DNA from 3 places in the Pseudomonas sp. 05N432 genome. Region 2 is predicted to be linked to each of the others. Evidence: predicted binding sites of a transcription regulator. Region 2 holds the regulator's gene; each other region holds the start of a gene.
What was found. The regulator FliA, encoded in region 2, starts transcription of late flagellar genes. The targets are predictions, from matches to a motif close to CTAAAGTTTNNNNNNNNNNNGCCGNTAA.
Positions count from the first base shown of each region.

Region 1 (3,110 bases), on a different contig from region 2:
TGGGTCAAACGGCTGAGCATCTCGTTGATCTCCGAGGTGCTGGCCTGGGTGCGGGCGGCCAGGGCGCGGACTTCATCGGCGACCACGGCAAAGCCTCGACCTTGTTCACCGGCCCGCGCCGCCTCAATCGCAGCGTTGAGTGCCAGCAGGTTGGTTTGTCCGGCAATCGCGCCGATCACCCCGAGGATTTCGGTGATGCGCTGGGCGTCCTGCTGCATGCTTTCGACTTTATGGGTGGCACTGGCCACTTCACCGATCAAGGCGATCACGCTGCTCGAGGCTTCGCCCACCACCACCCGCGAGCGGTCCGCGTGTTCGTTGGCGCGCTGGGTAAACGCCGCGGTTTCTGCGGCGTTCTCGGCAACGCTGTCGGCGGTCGAACTCATCTCGGTGATGGCGGTGACGGTCTGGTCGGTCTCCGAGGCATGACGCTGCAGGATCTGGTTGGTGTGTGCCGAGGTCTGTTGCAGCTTTTCCAGGCTTGAGGCCATGGCGCCTGTGGCCTGGGTGACTTCGCCGATCATGTTTTGCAGGTAGGCGATGAAGGTGTTGACCGAATGACCGATTGCGCCCAGTTCATCCTCGGCGCGAATGGTGATGCGCCGGGTCAGGTCGGCGTCGCCGGTGGACAGCGCGTCGATGTTGGCTTTCAAGGCTTTCATGCGCTGGATCAGTTGGCGGATTGCATAAATCTGCAGCAGCACCAGCAGCAAAACCATCGGGATCTGCAACAGGCTCAAGGTGCTCAAGACATCGTCGCGTTGAGCGGTGATCAGGTGGGTCGGCAGGGCAGTGGCAAGGAACCACGGTGTGCCTTCGATCGGACGCATGAAGAACGTGTTCGCCACGCCTTGATTGTCGAACTCGACGCGTTGCAGCGAAGCATCACGGCGCTCCAGTGCGGTTTTGATTTGCGCCGCAAACGGTGAATTGCCAGCCAGTTCACGGATGTTTTTCAGGACAATCGGTGCACTGATGCGCGAGCTGTTGCTGATGATCTTGCCGTCGGCCTCGACGATCAGCATTTCGGCGCCCAGGTCTTTTTCCTTGCGCGCCACCAGGTCGTTGAAGAAGCCAAGGGTGACGTCAATGGTCGCGACCCCGTACGGCACGCCATTGCGCGCTATCGCCATGGCGCAGTTGGTGCGCGGTTCGGCGCTGGCGTCGTCTTTATAGGCCGCGGCCCAGGCGCATTGGCCGCGGGGTGTCTGCATGCCGCCCTTGTACCAGGGCTGATCGTAATAGTTGGGCGCCGCGTCGCTGTTCCAGAAGGTGTTGACGGCCAGTTTTCCCGACGCATCCCGGTGCCAGAAGGTACTGAATTTGTTGCGTCCGGCTTCGCGCTGGCCAGGCAACGGCCAGATCCCGCCACCAAACACCTTCAGCTCACCGTACTGGTCCACCAGGCCAGGCAACACGGTGTCGATGGTCGCGCTGTCGAGCAGGGGAATGGTCTGGGTGATGCTGCGTTGTTGCGCTTGAACCTTGTTCAGTTCGCCCTGGATCTGTTCGGCCACTTCGGCAATACGGTTCAGGGCCACCTGTTCTTCCGTATGCCTCAGTTTCGGCGCGACCAACTGGCTGATGCCCACCACCGTCAAGGCGAATAACAACAGGATAAACAACACCAAAAATAGTGTGTAACGGGCTTGAATGGTACGGAATGCGGGCATTGGACCTGTCCTTGTGCTGAGCGCTCTTGTTGATCTATTGCGGCTTTTAGCAGCTATCGGCCCGTGGCAGGCCGACTTTAGTACCATCGTCCCAAATAGGGTCTTTTACAGACGACCGGTTGGTCATGGACATGAGCCATGTGCGGTTTCATTCCGGGCTGGTGACGTGGTTTCTTTCGGGGGTTATCAGCCTGATTCAGTGACGGTCTGATTGTTAAACAATTGTTTCAAGTCAATGAATTCAAGGGTTTGGTGATTTGTATCCGAAATGTACAAGAATTGTAAAAAGCTGAAATATTTGTAGTCCGAGGGACGCTGGCACATTGATACTCGCGTACCAATTCATCGGTTGAACAAGGACTTTTTATGGTCGCCTTAGAAGGACGTCTGCGCACAGGGACATTGTCATGACTATCGGTTATGTCGGTGGCTGGACCAGCAAGGCCGGATTACTGATTCGCGAGGGCGGAACGAGTGGCAGTAAACCCGTACCGCAGAACGTCAAGGTCAAGCAGATGCTCGCACTGGTGGGCAACGACCCATTGGCGCTGAACACCGCGAAAATGAACGAGCAGAAGCTCTACAAGAACTTCAAGGGATTCGACCCCGAGACGGTTACGGTCAAACAGCTCGGAAACATCAGCGCCTTTTTGCGTGATCGCGGTTTGATCAGCGATGTGACGGCCCTGACGCTGCTCAATGCTGGCGACAAGTTCGATCGCTTTGGGGTGCCGAAGAACCTGGACGAAAAATTCAATGCGCTGGAGTACTTCGCCACGCAACTGGATACCATCCAGAACAACAACCTCAAGGGCAACAAGTACGCCAACCACCTGATTCCCGAGTACAAGAAGGCGATTTACGTACTGCAGAACCTGAAGACGTATGGCATGGGCAATGGCCCCGCCGTTCCGAACACCAAGGGTGTCAGCGGCAAAGCCTGATCTTCAAGTGCAACAGGCCCGTCATACACGGCATGAACGGGCCTGCGACGCTCAATATTATCGATCGAGCATCTGCATGACGGCTTGCGGGTAACGCGCCCCGAGCACTGCGTCATCCGGAAAAATCGCCTCCAGCGCCGACAAGTCTTCCGGACTTAATACAACGTCCAGCGCGGCGACATTCTCCTCCAGATACTTGCGTTGCTTGGTGCCCGGAATTGGGATCAGGTAATCGCCTTGCGCGAGTACCCAGGCCAACGCCAGTTGCCCTGCGGTTACGTCTTTTTCCGCAGCCAGCGCTTGCACCTGCTCGACCAACTGCAAATTCCTGTTGAAGTTTTCGCCTTGAAAACGCGGGCTGAAGCGTCGGTAATCATCCGCTGCAAAATCGTCGGGACTTTTCAGGGCTCCGGTCAGAAAGCCTCGACCGAGCGGGCTGTACGGTACAAAGGCAATCCCCAGGCGCTGGCAGGTGGCCAGGCAATCGTTGTGC
Region 1 is NZ_JBFTMM010000013.1:152,925-156,034, reverse strand. It holds gene AC1DHT_RS15715 (methyl-accepting chemotaxis protein) at 1-1,673, opposite strand, end outside; gene AC1DHT_RS15710 (hypothetical protein) at 2,081-2,617, shown strand; gene AC1DHT_RS15705 (aldo/keto reductase) at 2,675-3,110, opposite strand, start outside.
Region 1: the regulator FliA is predicted to act here: its motif matches at 1,727-1,754, upstream of AC1DHT_RS15715 (methyl-accepting chemotaxis protein).

Region 2 (3,110 bases):
GTCCGGTTTGCGGCCGCTTCGGTCAGCTTGACCACATAGGACAGGCGCTCAGTGGCATCCGTGATCTGTGAGACTTCCTCGGCTTGCGGCATGTTCGGGTCAATCTGAAAATTGACGATCGCGCTATGCAGCTCGCGAGTGAGCTTGCCCACCTCCTGGTACAGGCCACGGTCACGGGTCTGATTGAGCTCATGGATCAGTTGCACAGCGTCACCGAACCTGCCCTTTTCAAGGCTTTCGACCAGTTCGTGAGCGTGTTTTTTCAGGGTCGACTCGAAATCGCCCTGTGAAGATTCTCTTTGCTCCATAGCTCCCCCGTGGCGCAGTGGCTCAGCACATCAACCGATGCGTTCGAATATTTTTTCGATCTTCTCTTTCAACGCCTGGGCCGTGAAGGGTTTGACCACATAGCCGTTTACACCGGCTTGAGCGGCTTCGATGATCTGCTCGCGCTTGGCTTCGGCGGTGACCATCAGCACCGGCAGGTGCTTGAGCTTTTCATCGGCGCGCACGTGGCGCAGCAAGTCGATACCGGTCATGCCAGGCATGTTCCAGTCCGTTACCAGAAAGTCGATGCTCCCGCTGTTGAGAACGGGAATGGCGGTAATACCGTCGTCCGCCTCGACCGTGTTGGTGAACCCAAGGTCACGCAACAGGTTCTTGATGATCCGCCGCATCGTTGAGAAGTCATCAACGATGAGGATTTTCATGTTCTTGTCCAATTCGACCTCCAAGCAGTCTTAAACGCGTTCAGCACCTGAACACGCCATTCAATCAATCAGGCAGAGCACTCGACGACTGTCTGGAGCACAACGGATGAAGACCGGCACAGCGTTACACCCTGCCTGTTTCGTTCGCAGTGTCCCCACACTGCTGTCAGCGCGCTCGCCACTCCCCCAAACGCCCCCGCAAACGGGCTGCGCACTGGCTGTGTAACTGGCTGACCCGGGATTCACTGACCCCCAGGACCTCACCGATTTCCTTGAGATTCAGCTCTTCGTCGTAGTACAGCGCCAACACCAGTCGCTCACGCTCCGGCAAGTTGGCAATCGCATCCGCCAGCGCAGCCTGGAAGCGTTCATCTTCCAGGTCACGCGACGGTTCGAGATGAGCACTCGCGCCATCCTCGTGCAGCCCTTCATGCTCGCCGTCCTGCAACAGATCGTCGAAGCTGAACAGGCGACTGCCCAAGGTGTCATTCAAAATCCCGTAATAATCGTCGAGACTCAATTGGAGTTCGGCCGCAACCTCGTGATCTTTAGCGTCACGCCCGGTTTTAGCTTCAATTGAGCGAATCGCATCACTCACCATCCGGGTATTGCGGTGTACCGAGCGTGGCGCCCAGTCACCCTTGCGGACTTCATCGAGCATCGCGCCACGGATACGGATCCCCGCGTACGTCTCGAAACTCGCACCTTTGCTCGCATCGTATTTGGTCGACACTTCAAGCAAACCGATCATGCCTGCCTGGATCAGGTCCTCGACCTGAACACTGGCCGGCAGGCGCGCCAACAGGTGATAGGCAATACGTTTTACCAGTGGCGCGTAACGCTCGATCAGTTCGTACTGCGCGTCACGCGCCGACTTCTTGTACAGGTTGTAACCACTGGCTGTCATAGAACCGGACCCGCAGTTTGCTGCACCAGACGCTCGACGAAAAACTCCAGGTGCCCACGCGGGTTGGCGGGCAACGGCCAGGTATCGACTTTCTGCGCGATGGCCTTGAATGCCAGCGCACACTTGGAACGAGGAAACGCTTCATACACGGCGCGCTGCTTCTGCACCGCCTTGCGCACGCATTCGTCGTAAGGCACCGCACCGACGTATTGTAAGGCGACGTCGAGGAAGCGATCCGTGACCTTGGTCAACTTGGCGAACAGATTTCGTCCCTCCTGCGGGCTTTGCGCCATGTTGGCCAGCACGCGGAAGCGGTTCATGCCGTAATCGCGGTTGAGCAGCTTGATCAGCGCGTAGGCGTCAGTAATCGACGTCGGCTCGTCGCAAACCACCAGCAATACTTCCTGGGCTGCGCGAACAAAACTCACGACCGACTCACCAATACCCGCCGCCGTGTCGATCACCAATACGTCGAGGTTATCGCCGATGTCGCTGAATGCCTGAATCAGGCCAGCGTGCTGGGCCGGGCTCAGGTGAACCATGCTCTGGGTACCGGACGCTGCTGGAACAATGCGAATTCCGCCCGGCCCCTGAAGTAATACATCGCGCAGTTCACAGCGGCCTTCGATGACGTCGGCCAGCGTACGCTTGGGCGTGAGCCCCAGCAGGACGTCGACGTTCGCCAGCCCCAGATCGGCGTCCAGCAGCATGACGCGCCGGCCGAGCTCAGCAAGAGCCAGGGACAAGTTCACTGACACATTAGTCTTCCCGACGCCACCTTTGCCGCCGGTCACTGCGATCACCTGTACGGGATGCATGCTGCCCATGTTCGTTCTTTACCTTGTCTTGCTTAGACGCGGACTACATGACTGGCTGCGCGCTCACTTGTGAACAATGCATGGCAGGCCATCGATGTAGATACAAATCTATTCATTATTACCTCAGCCGACACGCTTGGCCGGGCTGTGGTAGAGGTCAGCGAACATATCAGCCATGGCTTCTTCGCTGGGTTCTTCCTGCATCTGCACGCTAACGGCGCGACTGACCAACTGATGCCGGCGCGGTAAATGTAGATCATCCGGGATCCGTGGCCCGTCGGTCAGATAAGCGACAGGTAATTCGTGGCTGATTGCCAGGCTCAACACCTCGCCCAGGCTCGCTGTTTCATCCAGTTTAGTCAGAATGCAGCCTGCTAGCCCGCACCGCTTGTAACTGTGATAGGCGGCAGTCAGTACCTGCTTTTGGCTGGTAGTGGCCAGCACCAGATAATTCTTCGACTTGATCCCGCGACCGGCCAGGCTTTCCAGCTGCATGCGCAACGCCGGATCACTGGCCTGCAGGCCGGCGGTGTCGATCAATACCACACGCTTGCGCAACAGCGGATCAAGGGCTTGCGCCAGGGACTGGCCCGGGTCGACGTGAGTCACCGAGACATTGAGGATACGCCCCAGGGTCTTGAGCTGTTCCTGGGCACCGATGCGGAAGCTGTCCAT
Region 2 is NZ_JBFTMM010000009.1:124,615-127,724, forward strand. It holds gene AC1DHT_RS11885 (protein phosphatase CheZ) at 1-308, opposite strand, end outside; gene AC1DHT_RS11890 (chemotaxis response regulator CheY) at 339-710, opposite strand; gene fliA (RNA polymerase sigma factor FliA) at 877-1,617, opposite strand; gene fleN (flagellar synthesis regulator FleN) at 1,614-2,444, opposite strand; gene flhF (flagellar biosynthesis GTPase FlhF) at 2,559-3,110, opposite strand, start outside.

Region 3 (3,110 bases), on a different contig from region 2:
CTGGCGCACATCGATAGCGGTGTCGGTGCCCTTGGTCTGGCTGTCGTTGATGGTCACCCAGAAGGAGGCCCGGGCCCCGAGTTTCAGGTCATCGACCTGCTTGCCCATGTTGAAGCCCAGATAGTTGGGCAGAAACCCCATCTTCACCCGGGCCTGGCGGCGGTCGAACTGATCACCGGCGCGATCAACCTTGCTGTTCACGTAAAAGGCATTGATGTAGCCGTCGGTAGAGAACGTGGTCTGGTCCTTGTCGTACAGCATGATATCGGCCTTGGCGATAGCGCTCAGGCCAAGCATCGACAGGCCGACAATGACCGCTGGCAGAAGATGGGGCAAATTCTTATTGTTGTTGTGCATGGCGCGCTCCGAACTCGGGGGACGAAATGTCGGAGGCGATTATCGAAAGCTGGCGAACAGCCTTATACGGTGCCTTGGAAGGGGTTGGCAGATGCTTTGGGCCTGTGGGGGTGGCGCGATGACTTGGACCCTGACCGGGTCATGCCACGGTGCAATACTTAAGGTGCAAGCCTTGTGAGCGGCTGCGGATCAATACCCCATCTTGCTGATGAACAGCGAAATCAAGCCGGTTGTTGAGCTGATAAAGCGTTGCCGTGACTGATTGAACTGAGGTTTAAGGTGAGTGCGACTTACTTGGCCGAACCGAATCCGCTTGTACGCACCGCTGCTGAAATCCTGCAGCACTATCACTCCGCCCCCATGATCAACGCACTATAAGTTCAATGAATACTGACCACTAAGAACGGCCTGCCACTTCATTACCTCGCTAGCCATAAGTCGAATACTGCTCCCACGAGTTGAACCTTATAGTGCACAACACACAATAAAAATCGACGCCTGGTACTTTAAATGTCCCTGAGAAAAGCCCCAGTAAAAGCGCTTCCGATAAATGAGGAACTCTTACAATTACTTCAGGCAATTGATAATGCTCACGCCTCCTGGAGATCCACTGTCAAGCATATAGACGCGGCATGTGATGAGGTATGGCTCGCTCGGATGTGGGAGGTTGAAAACCTTGAAAGCCACTACAGAGACTGTCAAGACCAGCTGTTTTTTTATCTGAAACAAGCGATCCATCTTTAAATCACCTGCCACTGCCCTGCGCGATTTTCAGGCGCTTGCGCCATCAATACGGGGCAACCAGAACCAGACGAGCGTGAACATTCGACTAAAGCACAAGGCAACACTTTTGGCGCCCGAAAAACATCCTTAGTTAAGGAGAGGATATCTCTGGCAAAGCCCGACAGGCGTAGAGCTGTATCCTTTCAGTCACGTTACAACCAACTGATTCATACACCCTGATGTTTTTTACAAATGTCCCGAAACGCCATCTGAAACATGAGAGTGGCGATTCTAAAATTAAAGCATTGGGGTTCAGGGTCGACATTCAGGGCGCCATGATCAATCAACCTGCATTATTACCTGGAGTCCTTATGTTCGGCTGGATCAGCAATTTCCGTGTCAGCGCTAAATTAAGCCTGGGGTTCGGCCTGGTACTAGGGCTTGCGTTGTTACTGGCCGCCACCGGCTGGTATGCAATTATTACATTGACCGACCGCGGCCTTAAGATTGAAAAAATTGCTCAAATCAGCGATTACACCAAAGACTTGCGAATCATTCGTTTACGCATAGGTACACACCCTCAAGCGGATGCCTATCAACCGCTGCAGAACACCCTGGATGACCTGGCAGCCCATCTGCACAGTATCAGGGAACATTTCACTGACCCGCTTGATCAAGACCTGATTCAACAGCAGAACAACTCGGTCAAAGAGTACGGACAACTGCTGCATGACCTGACCCAACCCAACACTGACCAGGCGCCACTGTTTAAACGTATGGGGCAGTTGGGCGACCTGTTGCTCGACACGACGCAAAAACTCATAGCGTCGCAAAATGCCAAACGCGATGCCGATGCCGTGTCTGCCATGACCCTGCTGGGTCTTGTCGCGGCCTTGACTCTGCTGCTGGGCACACTCGCAGCGTGGGTCATCACCCGACAGATCGTTAATCCATTGCAGCACACACTCCAGGTGGTGAACCGTATTGCCAAGGGTGATTTGAGCGAGCAAGTGCAGGTCAACCGGCGTGATGAGCTGGGCCAGCTGCAATCAGGCCTTCAGCAGATGACGCTCAACCTTCATGAACTGATCGACGGCATTCGATCCGGTGTCATCCAGGTTGCCAGCGCTGCCGAACAGCTATCGGCGGTCGCCGAACATACGAATGCAGGCGTCAACAACCAGAAAGCCGAAACAGATCATGTCGCCACCGCGATGAACGAGATGACCGCTACCGTGCAAAACGTCGCACACAATGCCGATGAAGCCTCTGCTGCCGCGTCCATCGCGGATCAGCAAGCCTGCGAGGGAGAGCAGATCATGGGTGATGCCATTGTGCAGATCACGCGCTTGGCGGAAGAACTCAACCAGTCGGCAGACGCGGTACGCCATCTCCAGGAACAAAGCGATAAAATCGGCGGCGTACTGGATGTGATCAAGGCCGTGGCCCAACAAACCAATCTGCTGGCGCTGAACGCGGCCATCGAAGCAGCCCGCGCCGGAGAGGCTGGCCGTGGTTTTGCGGTGGTGGCGGACGAGGTGCGTAATCTCGCCTTACGCACCCAGCGCTCCACCGAAGAAATTGAAATTCTGGTAGCCGGCGTACAAAGCGGCACTCACGGCGTTGCCACAGGAATGGAAAGCAGCCTGCTGCTGAGCGAAAGCAGCGTGGAGTTTACCCATCGCGCTGTTAGCGCCCTGGAGAACATCGCGAGCAAGGTATCAATCATTCAGTCAATGAATCAGCAAATCGCCACGGCCGCAGAGCAGCAAAGCGCGGTCACCGAGGAGATCAATCGCAGTGTGATCAACGTTCGCGACATCTCCGACCAGACGGCAAGCACCTGCGAAGAAACCGCTTCTTCGAGTGCCGAACTTGCACGCCTGGGCCATGAACTTGAAAGGCTGGTAGGACGCTTCAAAATCTAGCCCTGGCAGAGACAGTCCTGGGCGGGCGGCGCCGCGATGACCTCCTGATTTTGCTCTTGAGCAGGACTAACCCGTCAGCCTTTGAGCAGGTGCCGAATTCGT
Region 3 is NZ_JBFTMM010000003.1:147,358-150,467, forward strand. It holds gene AC1DHT_RS05065 (porin) at 1-357, opposite strand, end outside; gene AC1DHT_RS05070 (methyl-accepting chemotaxis protein) at 1,452-3,008, shown strand; gene AC1DHT_RS05075 (MFS transporter) at 3,083-3,110, opposite strand, start outside.
Region 3: the regulator FliA is predicted to act here: its motif matches at 1,378-1,405, upstream of AC1DHT_RS05070 (methyl-accepting chemotaxis protein).